Regions from separate parts of the Arthrobacter sp. STN4 genome, predicted to be linked through region 2. Evidence: riboswitches for the same ligand, from Rfam matches in the RefSeq annotation. Region 2 holds a riboswitch; each other region holds the start of a gene.
The links. Region 2 has a riboswitch for cyclic di-AMP ahead of MMF96_RS17170 (NlpC/P60 family protein). Riboswitches for the same ligand answer to the same signal wherever they lie in the genome.

Region 1 (5,512 bases), on a different contig from region 2:
CTGAAAATCTGGGACGGCGGCCTGGGCATCTGGGGCGCCATCGCCCTGGGCCTGCTCGGCGCCTATATCGGCTGCCGCCGCCACCAGGTATCCTTCACCGCCCTGATCGACGCCGCCGCCCCCGGGCTCCTGATTGCCCAGGGCCTGGGCCGGTGGGGAAACTGGTTCAACAACGAACTCTACGGCGACCCCACCACGGCGCCGTGGAAACTGCAGATCCACCAAATGGACTTCTCCACCGGCCGCGCCCACCTGGACGCCGCCGGTGCCCCGGTCGTGCTGGGCTACTTCCAGCCGACCTTCCTCTACGAATCCCTGTGGTGCCTGGCCGCGGCCGGCGTGCTCCTGTACCTGGACAAACGGTTCCGGCTCGGTGCCGGGTCCGTCTTCGCCCTCTACGTCGTCCTCTACACCGCGGGCCGGTTCGTGTTCGAGCTGCTGCGATCCGACTATGCCAACACCATCCTGGGGTTGCGGGTGAACACGTGGGTCTCGGGCCTGTTGCTGCTCGCCGGTGCCGCCGCGTTCTTGCTGCAGCGACGAAAGCCCCGCTCCTGCGTCGAACCAGGATCCACCACGGGTACATCCGATAAACCTGCAAAACCCTCAGCACAAGGAGCTCCCCAGTGAGCAATGCCAAAGAGCGCCAAGCCGAACGCCAAGCAAAAATCGACGCCGTATTCGCCGCACACCGGGTAAAACAACGGAGAAGTAATCTGTTCTTCTTTGGCGGGTTCGGTTTGCTGGCCGTCGCCATTATCGTCGTCGTCACGGTTGTCATCACCGGATCCATCCAGACCCGCAATACGACCGCTGAGGCAGCCAAAAGCCCCATCGCCGGAGTCAAGACCTACCCGAATCTCACCCGTAACCACGTCCAAACCCCGGTGACCTACCCGCAGCAGCCCGGGGTCGGCAGGGACCATGCTGCGACGTGGACCAACTGCGGGACCTACACCACCCCCGTGAACCAGAACCGGGCCGTGCATTCCCTCGAACACGGCGCCGTATGGATCAGCTACAAACCAGGCCTCTCCGGGACCGATGTGACCACACTGACTGCCCTGGTCAAGGGGAAACCCTATGTCCTCCTCAGCCCCAACCCGGACCAGGCAGCGGCAGTGACCGCGTCCGCCTGGGGCACCCAGCTGGACGTCTCCAACGCCGGGGACTCCCGACTGCCCGTCTTCATCAAGGCCTACGCCATGGGCCCGCAAACACCGGAACCCGGGGCCGCATGCTCCGGCGGAGCCAACGGCTAAACAAGCCCACCTCTGAAAGGACAGCACATGAAACAGAATCTCCCGGCCGATGACGCCGCGAAGAACTACCGCCACCACCGACGCCTGGTCAGGATAGGCCAGGCCATCATGGTTTTGGGCCTCCTGGTTGGAATTTCACACTGGATCGCCCACTTCGCCGTGCCCGGCGGCCCGCCAGGGATCCAGGACCTCCTCATCGGCTACCCCACGGCCGCGGCCGTGCTGATCGTCGGGGCCGTCCTGGCGGGCCGCACCGCACCGCAGAAGCGCTGACATGCCACCTTGGGACGTCGTGGCCGGGTCCTGGACCCTGAACTGGGCTGCAGTGTGCCTGCTGGGGCCCGCCGCGATCCTCTATGCTCGAGGACTGGCCCGCGCCCACCAGCGGGGTGTGCGGTGGCCGGTGTGGCGTTCCCTGTCCTTCTATGCTCTGGGGCTGGGCAGCTTTGCAGTGCTCAGTTTTGGTTTCCCCGGCGTCTACAGCCATGACTTGCGCTGGGTCTTTACCCTCAAGATCACCGGCTACCTCTTTGTTGTCCCCCTGCTGGTGGGACTGGGCAAACCGCTCACCCTGGCCCGGGCAACCCTGGGCCCCGCCGGGGTGGCCAGGCTGGAGGCCTTTCTCGGGCACCGCCTGATGCGCCTGCTGGGCAACACGATCATCGCCGCGCTGCTGGGCCTGACCCTGTTTACGGTGTTTTTGACGCCCTTGTTTTATCCCCTGCGCACCAGCCCCGTCGCCGACGTTCTCGTGACCGTGGTGGTGCCGCTGATGGGGTTGTTGATGACGGTGCCGATCATTGAAGAAGGGGCCAAGGCGGCGGTGAACGCGTTGATCGTGGTGGAGTTCATCTTCGTCTTTATCGAACTCGTCCTCGACGCCGTCCCCGGGATCATGATGCGCATGGTCCCACAGATCTTTGACGGCGCCACCGTGGGGCTGCTGAACCATCCGGGCTGGATGCCCAATCCCTTGCGGGACCAGCAGCTGGCCGGAGACCTGCTGTGGTTCGTGGCCGAAATAGTGGACCTGCCCCTGCTCATTTTGATGTTTGTCCGTTTCTCCCGCAGCGACCAGCGTGAAGCGCGCTCCTTCGACAGGCTCAGCGACGACCAACTCGCCGAACTCACCCGGGAACACCTGGCCAACCGGCGGGACCACGACGGACGGACTGCCACCGGCCCAGCCGTCGGTTCAGCCCACCCCCGGCAGGGATCACCTTCCATCGGTGATGGGGGGCCGGTCAGATGAACGGTGCAGGGTCGACGGTTTGGCCGTCGACCATGACCTCAAAATGCAGGTGGCAGCCGGTGGAATTGCCGGTCGAGCCGACACCGGCAATCTGGGCGCCCGCGCCCACTTGTTGGCCGACGCTGACCCCGATGCTCTCCAGGTGGTTGTACGTGGTCTTGATGCCACCCCCATGGTCGACGACGATGCGGTTTCCGCCACCGTACTGGCTCCAACCGGCCTCGGTCACGGTCCCTGCCCCAGAGGCGAACACTGCGGTTCCGCACGTCCCGGCGAAGTCAATCCCGGTGTGCAGTTCCCCGCCGGCCCCGGTCAGCGGATTGCTCCGGTACCCGAAGGGTGAGGTGACCGTCAGGGCGGCCAAGGGCGGGCGCAGCCCCGAGGACGGCTGGTCCGGGGCCGCTGGGGTCTGGGCAGCCGGTGCCGCTGTTGGAGCCGGCGCCGGGAGCGGGGATTCCTGCGCGGCGGCCGGGTGCAGGGCGTCGGCGGCCAATGCAGAGGGCGCGGGCTTGCTGCGAACCACTGGATGGGCGAAGGACACCGCGATGTCCTTGTCCGCTGTCACAGCCGGTTGCGTTGAAGTCGTGGCTGCGCCGGCGGTCACCGCCGGGGCAAGGTGGCCGGTATCGGCGTGGGCGGCCGGAAGGGCTGTCAGCGCAATGAATCCTGCCGCGGCCACGGCCATCCCCAAGGGCCTTCTGCGCGTGAAATGTTTGGCTTCAACTTCAGTGGTGGTGGCCCAATGGCGGCCACGCGAGGTGGGGACGGGCATGGCAGTGGTGGCGCGGCGGCGGCCGTGCTGGCGGTGGGTAGACATGGTGGGGTTCCTCTCGGCGCCGGCGAAGTTAGCTGTCGGATTCGGGCGAGGGGCCTGCCCGGCCCGCCCAACACGCAGCCGCAATGGCTGTTGTTTGTTGAGCGTGCTTCACCCCAAGGTGCACCAACGCACCGGTGGTGGTTCCTCCGCCCCCGTCGGGAAGCTGAACGGTCGCGGGCCGCCGACGGGGTTTGGCGAAACGGCCCACGAACATACCCGTTAGGGGTATGTGTTTTTACCAGCCTAACCGACAAAAACCAAAAGTTACAATTTCGTTATATGAGGATACCGATGCCCCATCCCATGCCCCAAAACCCCCCGACTGCATTAGCGACTTCGTCAACGGCGCCGCCGTCCCGGCGCCGATTCTTCCAGCTATCCGCCCTGTCCGGACTAGGTACCTTCGCTTTGTCGGCGTGCGCATCCAACGATTCGCTGGCTCGGCAGGCCAACGCGGGAGACAACAAGAACTTCATCGCCGGGGACGGATCCGTGGCCCAGTACGCCAAGGCCGAACGCAAGCAGCCGGTCGTCCTGTCGGGCAAGTTGTTCGATGGCACCGCCGTGGAGTCAGCCGCGTGGAAGGGCAAGGTGGTGGTGTTGAACTTCTGGTACGCCGCCTGTTCCCCTTGCCGCCTGGAAGCACCCCGGCTGGAAGCCCTGTACAAGGAATTCAAGCCGAACGGTGTCCTCTTCTACGGGGTCAACATCCGTGACCGGGAACCGGAGGCCGCGGCCTTCGAGCGTACTTTTGGTGTCACTTACCCCAGCATGGAAGACTCCGACGGCGGGGTGCTGCTGTCCATGACCCAGTACGTCCCGCCGCAGGCGGTCCCCACCACGCTGGTGATCGACACGAGCGGCAGGGTCGCCTCACGCATCCTTGGCACCGCCGACCAGGGCACCCTCAAAGCCCTGATCTCCGACGCCCTGGCAGGGAAATAGCCGTGCCACCAACGAAAGAGAGTTCCACAGCCGCACCGACGCCCCCGGCCGGCGACCCTGTACTTCCCCGCTTGGGCGCCTGGGGGGCGCTGCGCTGGGCGTGGCGGCAGCTGACCAGCATGCGCAACGCCTTGTTGTTGCTGCTGTTGCTGGCCGTGGCCGCCGTGCCCGGTTCGTTGTTTCCCCAGCGACCGGTCAACCCCGCCGTGGTCACCCAATACCTGAAGGACCATCCCGGCTACGGGCCGTGGCTGGATCGGTTCCAGTTCTTCAACGTCTATTCCTCCGCCTGGTTTTCGGCCATCTACCTGCTGTTGTTCCTGTCCCTGATCGGCTGTGTCGTCCCCAGGACCCGGGCGCATTGGAAGGCCATGCGTTCGGCTCCTCCCCGCACCCCCAAGCGGCTGTCCAGGCTGCCCGAATACGGGACCCTGGAGCTGCCGGAATCGGCCGGGATCAGTGCCGGGCAGGCGGTTCAGGATGCGGCACGGCTGTTGCGAAGGCGCCGTTACCGGGTCCACATCTACGATGCCGGCGGGGACCGCCCCTCCGTCGCCGCCGAACGGGGACTGATCCGGGAGGTGGGGAACCTGCTCTTCCACGTCTCCCTGATCGGGGTCCTGGTCTGCGTCGCCATCGGGGGCCTGTTCGGCTACCGGGGACAGAAAATCCTGGTCGAAGGTGACACCTTCGTCAACACCCTGGTCGGCTATGACCAGTTTTCCCCCGGGCCCAACTTCAACCCCGCCCGGCTGGACCCATTTGCCATCACGCTAAACAAATTCGCGGTGACCTTCGACCGTTCCTCGGCCGCCCACTACGGCCAGCCCATCGACTTCACCGCAGCCGTGACGGTGACAGACAAACCCGGGGCGGAGCCGGTAAAAAGGATCCTGAAGGTCAACGACCCGATCACCGTGGGCGGGGCCAGCTTCTATCTCGTCGGCAACGGCTACGCGCCCGTGGTGACCGTCAAGGACGGCACCGGGAAGACCGCGTTTAGCGGGCCCGTCGTGTCCATTCCCAGCGACGGGGCCTACACTTCCCTGCTGGTCGTCAAGGCACCCGATGCCAGGCCGTCCCAACTGGGCTTCGTTGGCTTCTTCCTGCCCACCGCGCTGGTCAACGACCAGGGAATTTCCTACGCCAGCGACCCGGACCCGCTGAATCCGCGGCTGAACCTGAATTCCTACTACGGCGACCTGGGACTAAATACCGGGCAGCCACGGAACGTCT
Region 2 (5,512 bases):
GGCCCACCAGGAAGCGCCCGTCCGGGAATTCGGCGAGCAGGCTGGGGTGGCCGGGGCGCATGGCGATGCCGTCGACGTGGAAAGTCCCGCCCATGGCGGCGATGGCCGGGCGCAGGAAGTCCGCGCTGGAGCGGCCGGTGGCACCCGTGGTGATGACGACGTCGGCCGGGTTCCCTTCGGAGTCGGCGAGGGCCTCCAGCGTGGCCGCCAGGTTGTCGGCCGCGCGGCGCAGCCCCACCACGGTGCCTCCCAGCAGTTCGACGACGCCGCCCAGCTGCGGGGTGAAGGCGTCCCGGACCTGGCCGGGTGCGGGGATGCCGTGCTGGACCACCTCGTCGCCGGTCAGCACCAGCTGCACCGCCGGGCGGCCCAGCACCGACAGTTCATCCAGGCCGCCCAGCGCGGCCAGGGCAAGGTGGGCAGGGTTCAGCACGGTGCCCGGCTTGACCAGCAGCTCCCCTTCGGCCGCCTCCTTGCCCGCAGGCCTGATGTGCTGGCCGTTTTTGGGTTCCCCCGGGCGGGCGGCGCCGCCGCGCACCAGGACCGGCAGGCCGTCGTCGTCCGTGGAAAGCAGGCCTGCCTCGCTGCGCAGGACGGCCTTGGCACCGGGCGGGACCAGGCCGCCGGTGACGATGGGCGAGGCCTGCCCGGGGGCGAGGCGGCGGCCCGGCCCGGCCAGTATCCAGGGCGGGCTGCCCGCCACGGCCCAGCCGTCCATGGCCGAGGAGGCATAGTGCGGCATGGGATGCAGGGCCACGATGCCGGCCGCCAGCTTCCGTCCGGCACCCTGCGCCAGCTCGACGTCGACGGCGGGCAGCGGCCGGGCCACCTCGTACGCGGCGGTCCGGGCCTCCTCCCAGGTGTGGGGCAGGGTGCGCGGCTGCGGTTCAGGCTGCGGCTCCGCGGCGGGCTGCAGTGCCGCAGGCTGCGGTTCCGGCTCCCCGGCGGACGGGGCCGCTTCGGCGTAGGCTGCCACCTGGCCCCCTATTCGGCGGCGGAAGCGGGCGCTTCGGCGGCGGCCAGCTTCTTGGCCAGGCCCAGCGCGGCAGCCATCGACTGTGCGGAATCCGCCTGGCCCGACCCGGCCGCCAGACCCGCTGCCAGCCCGGCCACAAAGGTGGTCAGCGGCGCCGCGGGGCGCACCACTGCATGCGCGGCCACGCCGGCCAGGTTCAGCACGGCATGGACATCCACCTCAATGTCGGCGATCTCAAAGGCGGCCAGCAGTTTTGCCAGCCACGCGTCCAAAACCTCGTCGTTGTTCTCCATGTCCGTGCCCTTCCCGTCCGGGTTGCCCGGCCAGCTCAAAGCGGGGCGCCGATCCCGTGCAGGCGGGCGTCGTCCCAAGTGTCGATGTCCGCCGCCAGCCCCGCCGGCACGGCACATTCCTTGATGTTCACACTAGCAAGCAGCGAGAAGACCGACGCATTTTCCAGCCGGTGCGCCGCCCGGGCCTCCGCCACCGCGGCCTGCAGCGCCGCCAACGGATAAATGGCGGCCAACGGCTGGCGGCGCCCGCCGTCCACGGCCATCACCGCCTCCGAGGCGCCGCACCCGGCGGCGGCTTCGGCCAGCAGTTTTGCCAGCGGCCCGGCCTGCGGCATGTCACAGGCCAGCACCAGCACCCGGCCGCCGGTGCCGTCCAGGGCCGAGATGCCCGCGGCGATGCCGGCCGCCGGGCCGGAATACGGCGGGTCCTCCTGCACCAATTCCAACCGCCCGGACCGCCGGCCCGGACCCAGCCAGGCGGCCAGCTGCCCCACCGGGCCGACGACGGCGGTCCTCCCCCGTGCGTTCCCGGCGGACGTCGCGTCCACCACGGCCTGGGCGGCACGCAGGGTGTGCGCCAGCAGCGTTTCCCCGTTCACCAGCAGGCCGGCCTTCGCCACGCCGCCGAGGCGGCGTGAAAGCCCTCCGGCCAATATCACGGCCTGCACGGCTGCCCGCTTCCACTGTCCATGAAACCCATGCTAGCCCGCCCCGTTCCTACGAACGTCTGCACCGGCCCGGACAGGACCGTGCCGGATGCCAAGCCAGACGGCGGGCCGCGCACCGCGGGCACGGCTGCCGGCGGTGTTGTGACGGACGCCGGGCCCTGGGCCGCGGCTGCCTGCGTCGGCGGCCTGCCATTAAAAAGCACCGGCCCCGTCCTATGGACGGGGCCGGTGCTTGGAAGCTTTTCGGAACTAGTGGCCCATCGCGATGAACACGGGGGCCGAGCCGCCAACGTCGACCGACCAGACGACGGTGCTGCCGTGGAAGCCGCCGTGGACGGCCTGGCCGTTGCCGATGTAAACGGCAATGTGGGCCATGCCCAGGCCGCCGTCGGCGTAGTAGATCAGGTCACCGGGCTGTGCTTCAGCCTCGGAAACCGTGCGGCCGAGGGAGAGGTAGCCGGCCGGCCAGCCGTGGTAGTTGATCCCGGCCGCTGCCAGCGAGTTGGTGACCAGCATGGTGCAGTCCTGGGCCACGCCGAGCTGGGCCAGGGCCGCAGCGGCGATCGTGGCGCCAATGCCGCTCTTGGTGGCGGGCTGGGGGGCTGCTTCGGTGGTGGTGACCGTGGCGGCCGGAGCCGCTGCAGGGGCCTGGGCGGCGGGCACCTGGGCAACGTCGCTGCTCTGCGCGGCCACGGGGGGCGTGACAACAACGGGAGCCGGGGTTGAGGTCACCTTGGGGGTTGCGAAGGAGATCTTCACGGTCGACTTTGCAGTCACTGCCGAGGCAAGCTGCGTGTTCTGGCTAAGCGTGGTGCCACCGTCGGAGGCGCGCTCCACAGTGGGGGTGGCGGCATTTGCTGCAATGCCGGAAGTGAGGACCAGTCCGGAAGCTGCTGCGATTACAGCGGCCTGGCGTCCGACACCACCGACGTTGGAGCCGACGGCTTTCGTGATGACGGAGATCGGGCTGGTCTTAACAACCTCGGCGCGGTGACGCCCAAGGGCAGTGTTTGAAGACAAGAAGGATCCTCTCCCAAAGCCTGCGAGGTAAGCTGTCGGATTCGGATGGGAGTCACCCGGCCGCTCCACACCCGTTCCAGGAATTGTTTTCCATGGACGGACGCTTCGCGGCTTCACCCCTAGGACTTCCATAAAAGAAGCCCGATAATGGTTCCCCCGCCCCTGCCAGACGATTGATACGAACGGACCGTGAGCGGTGGCAGAGCTAGGCAATCCACTCACAGGCGCCAGCTTGATTCGAAGTTGGCGCGGTTACGACGGTACAACAGATTTTTTCCAATGTCACGTTCAGGTCACGGTCGTGTCTCTAAGTCGTGACCTGGCCCCCCTTGTGGAGGACTTAAAGCCACCCGGTCGGGTCAACGGTCTGGTCGTCGACCATGACCTCAAAGTGCAGGTGGCAGCCGGTGGAGGCCCCCGTGGTGCCGCTGAGCGCCACCTGCTGCCCGCGCTCCACTTCCTGGCCCACCTTCACGCCGATGGAGCTCAGGTGGTTGTACGACGTCGAGAGGCCGTTGCCGTGGTCGATGACCACGCGGTTGCCTCCGCCGTAGGGGTGCCAGCCGGTAAAGGCCACCGTGCCGCCGGCCGCGGCGAACACGGCCGTGGAGCACTGGACGGCATAGTCCTGCCCCGTGTGCATTTCCCCCATCGCCCCGGTCAGGGGGTTGAGGCGTGAGCCAAACGGCGAGGACGGCGTGAGCACCTTCAACGGCGCCGACAGCGTTCCCTTGGCAGCCTGCGGCGTGACGTTGGAGGCCTTGACCTTCAGCGTTTCCTTCAGTTGTCCATCCGGGTTGAGTGCACTGGCAATGGACGGCGCTTCAAAGGTAATCGGCACATCTGCCGCCGCGGTGACCAGTGACTGCGACGCGGCCGGTCCGGCCGGGGTGTCGCTACCGGCCAGCTGAAGCGCCCCGCCGGCCGACGGCACGGTCACGGCGAGGGCCAGGCCGGTGGCGGCCAGTGCCATCCCGACTTTCTGGCCGGCCCCGCGTCCAATGCTGCTGCGGATCAGCCCGCCCAACGTGGGGTGGGGTGCTACGCCCGACCGCTCGGCCGCGAGCAGCTCCCGGCGGGTTGGCTGGGCAGTCGCTGCCGGTTCGGTACATGGCGGACCCGCCCGGCGGCGTCCGCGCTGCTTGACCTCTGACACTAAAAACCTCTCTGCGAAGCACCTGCGGAGTTAGCTGTCGGATTCGGATCAGAGAGTGCAATGGTTGATCCGGCCTGGCCCGCGGCACGCGCAATGCACCGGCTCCCGCCCCGTCCTGGGCATGGTGCCTGATGGGTTGCGGGTGGTGCGAGACCTGGCTTCACCCCAAGGCAGGCTTCTCGGCCTGCCGGTTGTGGTTCCCCCGTCCTTGCCTGAAACGGTTCATTCCCCCTCTGAAGGCAAGGCTCGGTGTCAGAGGTTGGTAACGCTTTGGTTACAGCGCCACGTAGTTACTATACGGTAAAAACGACAGCCGTGATAATTCCGTTATATTTGGCGGGCTGCGCGTCAAGCGCCTGACGCGTTCCGCCGCAGCCACGGCCGCAATCCGGCCGGCTGCGGGCCCGCCGGGGCGGACCGGATACGTCCCGGGCCGCTTAGCTCATCGAGACAAAGACGTGGGAGGCGACCTCGGGCGGCAGCTCAAGCGCGCCGTCGATCCCGGGGACGCGCACCGAAATGTATTCGCCCACCTGGGCCAGGGAGATGGTGGCGCCGGGACGCAGCCCACCCTCGTCCAGCTGGGTCAGCAGCTCCGGCTCCACCTGGATGCGTTCGGAGAGCCGGTGGATGGTCACGGACTGTTCCGGGGAATAGGAGGCCATGGCGTCCACCAGCGTGACCAGGCCCGCGGCGAAGACGGGGGCCACATTGCCGCCCAGTTCCTCCAGCCCGGGGATGGGGTTGCCGTAGGGCGATTCCTCCGGCTTGCCCAGCAGTTCGAACAGCCGCTGCTCGACCCGCTCGCTCATGACGTGCTCCCAGCGGCACGCCTCGTCGTGCACATAGGCCCAGTCCAGGCCGATGACGTCCGAGAGCAGCCTTTCGGCCAGGCGGTGCTTGCGCATGACGCGCGTGGCCTTGTCGCGCCCGGCGGGGGTCAGTTCCAAGTGGCGGTCACCGGAGACGATGACCAGGCCGTCGCGTTCCATCCGCCCGACGGTCTGGGAGACGGTGGGGCCGGAATGGTGCAGACGTTCGGCAATGCGGGCCCGCAGCGCCACGATGTTCTCTTCTTCGAGCTCCAGGATGGTGCGCAAATACATTTCCGTCGTGTCAATCAAATCTGTCACGTCAGATTCCTCCTGGGGTTGAGCGAGATTCCGGCAACAGGCCTTTTGTCTCTAACGTTATCCTGCTTAATACAAGGGCGGAAAACGTCCCCTTGTTCCCCTGCGCCACCCGTTTGTTGCCCGTCTCCGTGCAGCGGGGGAAACATTTCACCATGCGGCCCGCATTTCGGAATGGGCGGGGCCGTGCGGCAGAATTGGCCGCAGGCCCTTGGCGCCTTAAAATCCATCGCTTAATATTTGGAGCAGCCCGTGAGCGAATCCACGCC
Region 3 (5,512 bases), on a different contig from region 2:
CACGGTGGGGTCGCCGAAGGTGGAGCGGACCACGTCGAGGGGGCTGCCCACGGCGTCGGACGGCGCAATGGCCACGGCAGCATAGCTCTGTGCCTGCGGCACCAGTGATTGGGCGTAGGCGCGGATGTCCTGGGCCAGCTTGGCCAGGGAGGTCCCGGCGGCGGCCGCCGTGTCCTCGTCCACGCCCACGTACAGCACAAAGCCGCGGGCGACGTTGTCCGGGTTGACGCCGCGGAGGGTGTCGCTGCCGGCAATGACGGGGGTGGGTGCGGTCATGGGCGCTGCCTCGGGCACGGCGCGCAGCCGGACCGCGGCGGAATCCGCATCGCGGCGGTACGCTGCGGGATTGCCGTAGCTCGGGTGGTCCTGCCCGGCGGGGCGGGGCTGGGCCGCACTGCGGGCAACGGCCTTGGCGGCGTTGCGGACTGAGATGTGGACGTATCCGGATGCAACTGACATTGAACTACCTCGGTGTTTGGCCGTTAGCTACGGCGCGAATGCTTTTCTCATGCCCTGGAGGCCTGGACTGAATGCCCGTTGGGGCTGGCCACGCTGGCCACGAATGCCTAGAAATGGGGTGCTGACTAGGACTGCATTCGACAACAGCAGAAATGGCGCCCGCCGGCTTGATGGGTGGCGGTGGCTGCGGCTGCAGAATTCACTGGGTGGGTGTTCACAATGCAAGTGTCCTACGTAATAAATGAAACCCGCAAGTAACAAACTGTCCATTTGTCCACATAATGAGATTTATGGGTATATTGTGACCAATCTTACATAACTGCTTGGTCACCATTTTATTCACGTAATGCGGTTGACGTTGAACTTATTTGATTCGAATAGTCTTTGATGGATTAATAATTTCGCGGATCTTCAATATTGCATCAATTCGTTCATGATTGGCACTTGGCGGCTTTCAGGCGGCTGGATATCCATCCAGGGACGCGCAGATTTTGTGCGGAAAATGATGTTATGGGAGGGAGGGACTAGCGGTCCGCGGCCTGGGCCGCCGAGAAGGGCCGCAGGCTGCGCACCTGGTCGCGCAGCCTGACGTGGTTGCGCCGGTTCATCATGATCAGGGCCGCGAGGCCGGAGACGATTGCCACCACGGCACCAATCCCCAGCGACCAGCGGGCACCGAAGGCGGTGGCGATCCAACCGACCAAGGGGGCGCCGATCGGGGTCCCACCCTGCAGCACCACCATGTAGACCGCCAGGACGCGCCCGCGCATGGCCGAGTCGGTGGTCAGCTGGACGGTGGTGTTGCACGCGTTCATGAAGGTCAGCGCCGCCAGGCCCACCGGAACCAGCGCCAGGGCATACAGGGCATAGCTTGGCATGGCGGCGGCGATGGCCACCATCACGCCGAAGGCCAGGGCCCCGCCCACGATGTACATGGTCCGCATCGTCTTGCGCCGCGCCGCCAGCAGGGCGGCCGCGAGCGTGCCGATGGCCATGACGGATCCCAGCAGCCCGTACTCGCCCGGGCCCAGGTGGAAGATGGTGGTGGCCATGAGGGCGTTGGTGATCTGGAAGTTCATGCCGAAGGTGCCCACCATGAACACCAGCCCCATGATCATCATCAGGTCCGGGCGCTGGCGGATGTAACGGAACCCTTCACGGATCTGGCCCTTGCCCCGCGGCACGCGGACCACGGGCTGCAGTTCGGACACACGCATGCGCCAAAGCGAGAAGATCACGGCCACAAAGCTGGCCGCGTTGATCAGGAAGGCCGGGCCCGTGCCGAACAGGGCGATGACCAGGCCGGCCACGCCCGGGCCCGCCAGGCGGGCGAGGTTAAAGGATGCGCTGTTGAGGGCGACGGCGTTGGGCACGTCCTCCTTGCTGACGACTTCGGAGACAAACGCCTGGCGCGACGGGGCATCGAAGGCGCTGGCAACGCCCAGCAGGAATGCCAGGACGTAGACATGCCACAGCTGCACGGTGTTGGTGACCACCAGCAGCCCCAGCAGCAGTGCGCACAGTCCCATGGCCGTCTGGGTGCACAGCAGCAGCTTGCGCTTGTTGACGCGGTCGCCCAGGAGGCCGGCGAAGGGGCCCAGGAAGACGATGGGCAGGAACTGCAGGCCGGTGGTGATGCCGGCGGCGGTTCCGGAGTTGTGGGTCAGGATGGTCAGCACCAGCCAGTCCTGGGCCACCCGCTGCATCCAGGTGCCGATGTTGGACACCAGCGCCCCGGTCACCCAGAGCCGGTAGTTGAAGACCTTCAGGGCGCGGAACATGGAATTCACCTGGCGCTCATCTCCTGCAGGATCCGGGCGGCTTCGTGGAGCGTGGCGCGCTCTTCCGGGGACAGGCCCGCGATGCCCTTGGCCAGCCACTGCGTCCTCCGGGACCTGGCCTTCTGCAGTATGGCGGTGCCGGCTTCGGTCACGTGGACCAGGACCTGGCGCCGGTCGTGCGGGTTGTCCCCGCGCGTGACGTATCCGGCGGCCTCAAGGCCGTTGACAATCCGCGTCATGGACGGCGCCTGGATCTGTTCGCGTTCTGCCAGCTCCCCCACGGTCAGGGGCCCGTTGAGGATGCCGGCCAGGACGGAATACTGGCCGGGGCTGATATCCCGCGAGGCTGCTTCGGCGCGCAGCCGCCGGGAGGTGCGCATGACGGCCACCCTCAGCTCGGCGGCAAGGGGGCCTGGGCCGGCGGGGCGTTTGGCCGGCAGGGTTTTGGTGGTGGGTGCTTGAGTCATCGTCAGTATCAACCTGGTGCTAAAAGTTGCGTATCTTCTCTTAGTTAGCATAGGTCATTAGCATTGCTAAGTAAATGTCACCCTGGCCACACCGTTATCAAAATGTGACAATGCGCTCCTGGTTCGGTAACGTTGGCAGGGTGCCCGCCGAGCCACCCACGGTTCCTTGGCACAAATGGACGGTTCGCCGAGCTCTGCCGCCGCCCATTTCCCGTTCACACAGATGGCAGAGACGGGGGACCCAATCTTTGCGGGCCTCCTACCCATGGAAGCCCTTGGGGTTAAGCCGAAAGTCCGGGCAGCTGCTGCTGCCCGCCGCCCGGCCGGATGCTCCCATCCGTTCCCGACAGCTCACCTCGCAGGCGTGGAGAGGCCCTACTTTTATGTCTGCAGCACCCCAGCACGGCCGGCGCCGCGCCGAGCCCGTACGCAAGATTTCCCGCCGCGAGGCCCGCAGGCAGGAGGCCGAGGCAACAAATACCCGTGGCCCGGCCCGGCGCATGGCCGTTGTGGCCGTCTCCGCAGCCCTCCTGGCCGGGGGCGGGCTGGCACAGGCAGCCACCAACAACGTCCCCGGCGGGCTCGCCGCGGCGAGCCTGGTTTCCGGTGCCGCCACCGGCGCCACGGCGGGCGCCACTTCCGGCGCAACGACGGGCGCAACGCCGTCGGCAGTTACAGCGCCGAAGGGCATTGCGGTCAGCTTTTCCCGCATCGACGTCGGCTCCGCGGCCCAGGCAAAAGAATCAGCCAAAGCGAAGGCCCCCACCGTCGAGAGCCAGTCCGACGGCGTCACCCGCCTCGCCCCCGCCAAGGCCGCAGCCCCGGCCAAGGCCGCAGCCCCCGTGCTCGTCGACGACCCCGCCGGCGCGCAGGCGTATGCGGCGGGCCAGCTGGCAGCCAAGGGGTGGGGTGCGGACCAGATGGGCTGCCTGCGGCTGTTGTGGACCCAGGAATCCAGCTGGCTGACCTCGGCGGAAAATGCCTCCAGCGGTGCGTACGGCATTGCCCAGTCGCTGCCGGCCGAGAAGATGGCGAGCGTGGGCGCGGACTACCGCACCAACTACAGGACGCAGATCCGCTGGGGCCTGCAATACATTGAGGCGCGCTACGGCACCCCGTGCGGCGCCTGGGGACAGGAAGTGGCGGCAGGCTGGTACTGACCGGCACCCCTCCTGACGCGAGAAAGGGGCCAACCCGCGAGAACGGTGATGCTTGACACCGTTCTCGCGGGTTGGCCCCTTTCTCGTTGCTTCCTTAGTCCACGACCCCGTACAGGCGGTCGCCGGCGTCGCCCAGGCCCGGCACAATGTAGGACTTTTCGTTCAGGCCCTCGTCGATCGAGGCCAGGACCACGTGGACGTTGTCGCGGTCGCCATGGGCGGCTTCCAGCTTGGCCAGGCCCTCCGGCGCGGCCAGCAGGCAGATGCAGGTGATGTCCGCGGCGCCACGGTCAAAGAGGAACTTGAACGCCTCGATCAGGGTGCCGCCGGTGGCCAGCATGGGGTCCAGCACGTACACCTGGCGGCCCGTGAGGTCCTCGGGCAGGCGTTCGGCATAGGTGATGGCCTCGAGAGTCTCCTCGTTGCGGGCCATGCCGAGGAAGCCGACCTCGGCCGTGGGCAGCAGGCGCGTCATGCCCTCGAGCATGCCCAGCCCGGCGCGCAGGATCGGCACCACCAGCGGGGTGGGCTTGACCAGGCCCGTGCCGATCGTGAATGTCACAGGCGTTTCAATGTTGACCGGCTCCACGCGCACCTCGCGGGTTGCCTCGTAGGCCAGCAGGGTGACGAGTTCTTCGGTCAGCAGCCGAAAAACCGGCGAGGGGGTGTTCTTGTCCCGCAGGACAGTCAATTTGTGGGCAATCAGCGGATGATCCGCAACCAGTACGCGCATAGATAAAAGCTACCATTGAGCCGTGTCCCCCCTATCGAATTCCCGCCAAACCGAGACGCCCGCCACGACCCGTCATGCTGCGTGGATGGGCCTTGCCCTGGAGCAGGCACGCCGCGCCCTGGACACGGGGGACGTACCCATCGGCGCCGTCGTGCTGGGGCCCGACGGCGGGGTGCTCGGCGTGGGGCGCAACGAACGGGAGGCGCACGGGGACCCCACGGCGCACGCCGAGATGGTGGCCATCCGGGAGGCTGCCCGGAGGATTGGCGGGTGGCGGCTGGAGGGCTGCACGCTGGTGGTCACGCTGGAGCCGTGCACCATGTGCGCCGGGGCGATCGTGCTGGCGCGGGTGCCGAAGGTGGTTTTCGGCGCGTGGGACGAGAAGGCCGGGGCCGCCGGCTCCGTGTTTGACGTGCTTCGCGAGCGCCGCCTCAACCACTGGGTCGAGGTGTTTCCCGGGGTGCGGGAGGACGAATGCGCGGCATTGCTGAAGGACTTCTTCGGCGCGCACCGCTGACATTCGGGGTCAGCCTGCCGCGTCCAGCGCATCGATCCGCTTTTGCCGGCTCGACGGCGAATCCAGGCTGAAGCTGCGGAAGTCGCCCAGGTCCTCCCGGATGAACGCCTCGACCTCCTTGATCCGGTGCTTCACGGCCTTCGTGGGGGTGTTAAAGAGCCAGTGGGCCATGCGCCCCTCGCCGGGGTCATACTGCCAGAGGCCGATGATCCGGCCGCGGTCCACGATCGGGTGGTCCGGCAGGTCTGCCTGCAGGGCCAGCCGGGTGCTGCCAAGCCGGCGCCCCTGGTCCTCCGGTGCAAAGTGGTCGGCCGCATTGCGCCGCAGCAGGAACAGGGAGTCGCTGCCGGCCAGAAGCCGGACCTGCTCCTCTTTCGGGGCCGCGAAGTTTTCCC

Region 1: linked by a shared signal. The riboswitch ahead of MMF96_RS08930 (M23 family metallopeptidase) and the one ahead of MMF96_RS17170 (NlpC/P60 family protein) in region 2 are both predicted to bind cyclic di-AMP.
Region 3: linked by a shared signal. The riboswitch ahead of MMF96_RS13165 (hypothetical protein) and the one ahead of MMF96_RS17170 (NlpC/P60 family protein) in region 2 are both predicted to bind cyclic di-AMP.

What each region holds. Positions count from the first base shown of each region.
Region 1 is NZ_JAKZGX010000009.1:54,959-60,470, forward strand. Features, by position in the region: gene lgt (prolipoprotein diacylglyceryl transferase) at 1-630, shown strand, start outside; gene MMF96_RS08915 (DUF3105 domain-containing protein) at 627-1,262, shown strand; gene MMF96_RS08920 (hypothetical protein) at 1,290-1,535, shown strand; gene MMF96_RS08925 (cytochrome c oxidase assembly protein) at 1,537-2,514, shown strand; gene MMF96_RS08930 (M23 family metallopeptidase) at 2,507-3,331, opposite strand; cyclic di-AMP (ydaO/yuaA leader) riboswitch at 3,337-3,538, opposite strand; gene MMF96_RS08935 (TlpA disulfide reductase family protein) at 3,635-4,276, shown strand; gene MMF96_RS08940 (cytochrome c biogenesis protein ResB) at 4,396-5,512, shown strand, end outside.
Region 2 is NZ_JAKZGX010000032.1:28,995-34,506, forward strand. Features, by position in the region: gene MMF96_RS17155 (molybdopterin molybdotransferase MoeA) at 1-976, opposite strand, end outside; gene MMF96_RS17160 (DUF6457 domain-containing protein) at 985-1,269, opposite strand; gene MMF96_RS17165 (NTP transferase domain-containing protein) at 1,305-1,937, opposite strand; gene MMF96_RS17170 (NlpC/P60 family protein) at 2,187-2,957, opposite strand; cyclic di-AMP (ydaO/yuaA leader) riboswitch at 2,961-3,146, opposite strand; gene MMF96_RS17175 (M23 family metallopeptidase) at 3,298-3,930, opposite strand; cyclic di-AMP (ydaO/yuaA leader) riboswitch at 4,116-4,375, opposite strand; gene MMF96_RS17180 (metal-dependent transcriptional regulator) at 4,551-5,246, opposite strand; gene serC (phosphoserine transaminase) at 5,496-5,512, shown strand, end outside.
Region 3 is NZ_JAKZGX010000018.1:7,440-12,951, reverse strand. Features, by position in the region: gene MMF96_RS13180 (winged helix-turn-helix domain-containing protein) at 1-459, opposite strand, end outside; gene MMF96_RS13175 (MFS transporter) at 984-2,240, opposite strand; gene MMF96_RS13170 (MarR family winged helix-turn-helix transcriptional regulator) at 2,246-2,707, opposite strand; cyclic di-AMP (ydaO/yuaA leader) riboswitch at 2,899-3,084, shown strand; gene MMF96_RS13165 (hypothetical protein) at 3,091-3,867, shown strand; gene upp (uracil phosphoribosyltransferase) at 3,962-4,600, opposite strand; gene tadA (tRNA adenosine(34) deaminase TadA) at 4,623-5,117, shown strand; gene MMF96_RS13150 (DNA glycosylase AlkZ-like family protein) at 5,127-5,512, opposite strand, start outside.